Regions from separate parts of the Halobacillus rhizosphaerae genome, predicted to be linked through region 1. Evidence: predicted binding sites of a transcription regulator. Region 1 holds the regulator's gene; the other holds the start of a gene.

Region 1 (2,418 bases):
CTTGGTGTTCCCCCGCCCAAGTCTAGTTTCATCCTGAATGAGAAGCCCTTCAGCTTCTTCACTGGAGAAGTATTGAAGCAAGCGGTAGAGACCTTCCCGTTCAACCTCGTAACCGCTCGCTCGTTCTTCTATACAATCCAACACTTCCATGCCGTGCTCTGCTGCCATCGCATATAATTCTTCCCTCTGCCTTTTCAAGGAAGAAACCTGGGTTTCTTTTTCCGTACTTACACGGCAATATAGTATTACTCTCATGATCACTTAACCCTCTCTAATAAAACTACTTCTTATCATAATATACTTTATCCTGTAATCACCATAGAGAAATATAAGAATGCTAAACTCGCAATAAATAGAACAAGATAAGTAACATCAAGCTTTGATAGTTTATTAAACATTAGATTCCCTCCATTTTAAGAACGAACGTTCCTAAGAACTTTTGTTCGCCTTTTGTTAATTCCAATTATATACGAACAAAGGTTCTTGTCAACCCATTTATTCGAACGCTTGTTTGTATTTATTTTTTATGCATGGTACAATGTGGTTACTATAATCCTATGTATGAGGTGTCAATCTATGAGTAAACTTTCAAAACGGCAGCAGGAAATACTAGATTTTATAAAAGAACAGGTTTTATTAAAGGGTTATCCCCCATCCGTTCGTGAAATTGGCCAATCTGTTGGCCTCGCTTCCAGTTCTACTGTTCACGGGCATTTATCCAGACTAGAGAAAAAAGGGTATATTCGCAGAGACCCGACAAAACCTAGAGCAATAGAAGTAATAGAGCTTGAAGAAGACCATAGTATTCCTAGAAGCGAAGCAGCTTATGCACCTGTCATTGGTAAAGTTACCGCAGGTTCTCCCATTACTGCAGTCGAGAACATTGAAGAATATGTTCCACTTCCTGATTCACTTGCCGGATCAGACCAGAACACCTTTGTTTTGATTGTTCAAGGGGAAAGTATGATCGAAGCTGGCATATTAAATGGTGACATGGTCGTTGTCAGACAGCAGCAAACCGCTCAAAACGGAGACATTGTAGTAGCCATGACAGAAGACGAAGAAGCAACTGTTAAGCGCTTCTTTAAAGAAAAAAATCACATTAGGCTGCAGCCGGAAAACGCGACCATGGATCCGATCCTCTTAAATGATGTGTCGATATTAGGTAAAGTAGTCGGTTTATACCGTACTGTTCATTAAAGAAGAAAGCGCAAGCGAATCGTGAGCACCGACAAACGGGGGGGCGGGTGGTTCATTATCCGCGGAGAGCGATCGCTGATTTCTATTGGCTAATCCCTGGAGCTGGATATACCTAAAGCTATTCAAACCGAAATCGTATGATCATTTCCTAGAAGACTAAAAAGACTGACCGAACTCCGGCCAGTCTTTTTTTTCGAGCGTTTTGATGAATCATTTTCTTGTGTCTCAACTTCACTTTGACTGTAGTAATCAAAAAACAACGGTGCGCCAGTTACTATTTGTTCACAAAAAAACCCTTGATGCTATTAACATCAAGGGTGAGAAGATTAATACGTCTGTAAATATTGTTCTCGTTCCCAAGGGTGAACCTGGGTTCTGAACATATCCCATTCGATTTCTTTTGCTTCAATAAAATGTTCGAATAGGTGTTCGCCAAGCGCTTCCACCATAATTGGATCTTTTTCCAATTCTTCAAGCGCATGAAATAGTGTAGCTGGAAGATCTTTAATTCCATGAGCTTCACGTTCTTTTTTGTTCATAACATAAATATTCCGGTCTACTGGAGTTGGAGCTTCTAACTTATTTTTCACCCCGTCAAGCCCTGCAGCAAGTAACACGGCCATAGCCATGTATGGGTTAGCAGATGGGTCCACACTACGTACTTCGATACGGGTGCTTAACCCTCGTGAAGTCGGTACGCGAATCAGCGGACTCCGGTTACGGCCGGACCAAGCTACATAACAAGGAGCTTCATAGCCAGGCACCAAACGCTTATAGGAATTTACAGTGGGATTAGTCACCGCTGTAAAGTTCGTCGCATGTTTAATGATGCCCGCTGTAAAATGGTAAGCAACTTTAGAGAGCTGTTTGTCACCTTTTTCATCAAAGAATGCGTTGCCATTTTCATTAAACAAGGACATATTCGCATGCATTCCGGATCCGTTCACGCCAAATAACGGTTTAGGCATAAAGGTGGCATGCAGTCCATGCTGACGTGCAATCGTTTTAACTGCAAGCTTAAACGTTTGAATATCATCGCAATGTTTCACAGCATCCGAATATTTAAAATCAATCTCATGTTGTCCTGGAGCCACTTCATGGTGAGAGGCTTCAATTTCAAATCCCATCTCTTCAAGTTCTAAAACAATGTCCCGGCGGCAGTTTTCCCCAAGGTCGGTAGGTGCCAGGTCGAAATATCCGCCTTTATCATTCAATTCC
Region 2 (2,418 bases), on a different contig from region 1:
CTGATGAAGAAGTTCATCGTCTGATTGATACGAAGAAGCAGCAGATTCTCAGCCGTGCAGGTGAATATTATTATGGAAGCGATGAGATTACAATCGAAGAGAAAGTACGTGATCTCTTGAAAGAGAAAGAGTTAACTATCGGTGCTGCAGAGAGCTTAACAGGCGGGTTGTTTATGGAGCGGCTGATTTCCTTTCAAGGCGCCTCATCTGTTTGTAAAGGAAGTCTAGTAGCCTATACTCCTGAAGCAAAAGAGAAAGTGATCGAAGTCCCGCGGTTTATTATTAACGATTTTGGAACAATCAGCGAAGAGTGTGCGGAAATAATGGCGCTGAATGCGCAGCGGATTCTAGACACGGATCTTGCCATCAGCTTTACGGGAGCAGCTGGCCCCGACGCCAGTGAAGGACACGCCCCGGGGATCGTATATATAGGAATTCAATCCTGTAATGAGCCGCCTGAAGTACATCAATTTCATTTTGACGGAAGCAGAAATAAGATCCGGCATCGTACGGTCAAAAAAGGATTTGAATTGTTATACCATCATTTAAAAAATAAATAATCGATACCTTCTTGTATGCAGTTCTTTCAAATTCTTTATATTGAAAAAGAAAAGCTGCATACATTTTCATTTTAAAAAAAGGGAACGTTTATTCGCTTTTTAGTTGTTAAACGAAGTAAAACAAGTTATGATAAGAATAGAAATATTGAGAGGGGTATATTATGAGTGATCGTAAGCAAGCGCTAGATATGGCATTAAGACAAATTGAAAAACAATTCGGTAAAGGTTCAATTATGAAGCTTGGAGAATCTGCGGAGCACAAAGTGAATACCGTTCCAAGTGGATCACTTGCCCTTGACGTTGCTCTTGGAGTAGGTGGATATCCACGAGGTAGAATCGTTGAAATATATGGACCGGAGTCTTCTGGTAAAACAACTGTGGCTTTGCATGCTATTGCGGAAGCCCAGCGTCAGGGCGGTCAGGCAGCATTTATTGATGCTGAGCATGCGCTGGATCCTGCGTACGCGCGAAATCTAGGAGTAAATATTGATGAATTGCTGCTTTCTCAACCGGATACTGGCGAACAGGCGCTGGAGATAGCTGAAGCCCTTGTGCGAAGCGGTGCTGTAGACATGGTAGTTATTGACTCGGTAGCTGCTCTTGTGCCTAAAGCAGAAATTGAAGGCGAAATGGGAGATGCTCATGTAGGTTTGCAGGCACGTTTAATGTCTCAGGCTTTACGTAAACTTTCAGGCGCTATTAATAAGTCCAAAACAACGGCAGTTTTCATTAATCAGATTCGTGAAAAAGTCGGCGTTATGTTTGGTAGTCCGGAAACAACTCCAGGCGGTCGTGCCCTTAAGTTCTATTCCACTATACGTCTAGAGGTGCGCCGTGCGGAAACTCTCAAACAAGGAAATGAAATGGTCGGTAATAAAACACGCTTAAAAGTTGTAAAGAATAAAGTAGCTCCTCCCTTTAAACAAGCAGAAGTGGATATTATGTACGGTCAGGGAATTTCCAGAGAAGGAGAGCTGCTTGATATCGGTTCAGAGCTTGATTTGATTCAAAAGAGCGGATCCTGGTATTCTTATAAAGACGAGCGATTGGGACAAGGCCGGGAAAATGCTAAACAATTCCTTAAAGAAAACGAACAAATCTATTATGAAGTAAAACAGTTGGTCCGAGATCATTACGGCATGGAAGAAAAACCTGAAGAAGAGGCAGATAAAAGTGATGAAAGCCAGGAATCGTTAGACTTTTAAACTATGAAAAGCAGTGCCGTCGCAACGGACACTGCTTTTTTTGAACCATAAAAAGACAGACAGTTTTTAATATTCCATTTAATCAGGGCCTGAATTTGACGATTCCTTGACATTACTTACCTTCAGGAATAAAATGAGAGTGTATCATTTTCATCTTTATACCCTTATTTAATGAAATGAAATTGAAAATGAATCGTTTGTACATGCCGGCAAACGGACCAAGTTCATAGCAAGAGGAGGTGAAATTATGGATATGATATCCTCGCTCATCTTCATTTTGCTTGCCCTTATCGTCGGTTCTGTTGTTGGTTATCTTATTCGGAAATCGATTGCGGAGGCTAAAATCTCCAGTGCAGAAGACCTCGCTAAACAAATTGTGGAGGAAGGTCGACGCAATGCGGAATCAGCTAAGAAGGAATCTCTTCTCGAAGCGAAAGAAGAGAACCAGTCTTTTCGCCAGGAAGCGGAAAATGAAATCCGCGAACGCCGCATGGAACTGCAGAAAACTGAAAATCGTTTAACACAGAAAGAAGAGAATCTTGATCGTAAAAGTGGCACGCTTGATCAGCGTGATCTATCACTTGAAAAGAAAGAAGGGACTCTTGCCGAGAGACAACAACAAATTGAAGAAATGGAAAGCAAAGTGAAAGCTA

What was found. Region 1 encodes LexA, which represses DNA repair genes until DNA is damaged. Its sites were predicted from a motif close to CGAACATATGTTCG; they were not measured.
Region 2: a site for LexA is predicted at 642-655, ahead of recA (recombinase RecA). Genes of this name have one in related genera too.

What each region holds. Positions count from the first base shown of each region.
Region 1 is NZ_JAUTWQ010000001.1:790,302-792,719, forward strand. It holds gene Q7A53_RS04080 (YneB family resolvase-like protein) at 1-255, opposite strand, end outside; gene lexA (transcriptional repressor LexA) at 577-1,200, shown strand; gene glnA (type I glutamate--ammonia ligase) at 1,527-2,418, opposite strand, start outside.
Region 2 is NZ_JAUTWQ010000002.1:7,081-9,498, reverse strand. It holds gene Q7A53_RS04195 (competence/damage-inducible protein A) at 1-560, shown strand, start outside; gene recA (recombinase RecA) at 722-1,765, shown strand; gene rny (ribonuclease Y) at 2,013-2,418, shown strand, end outside.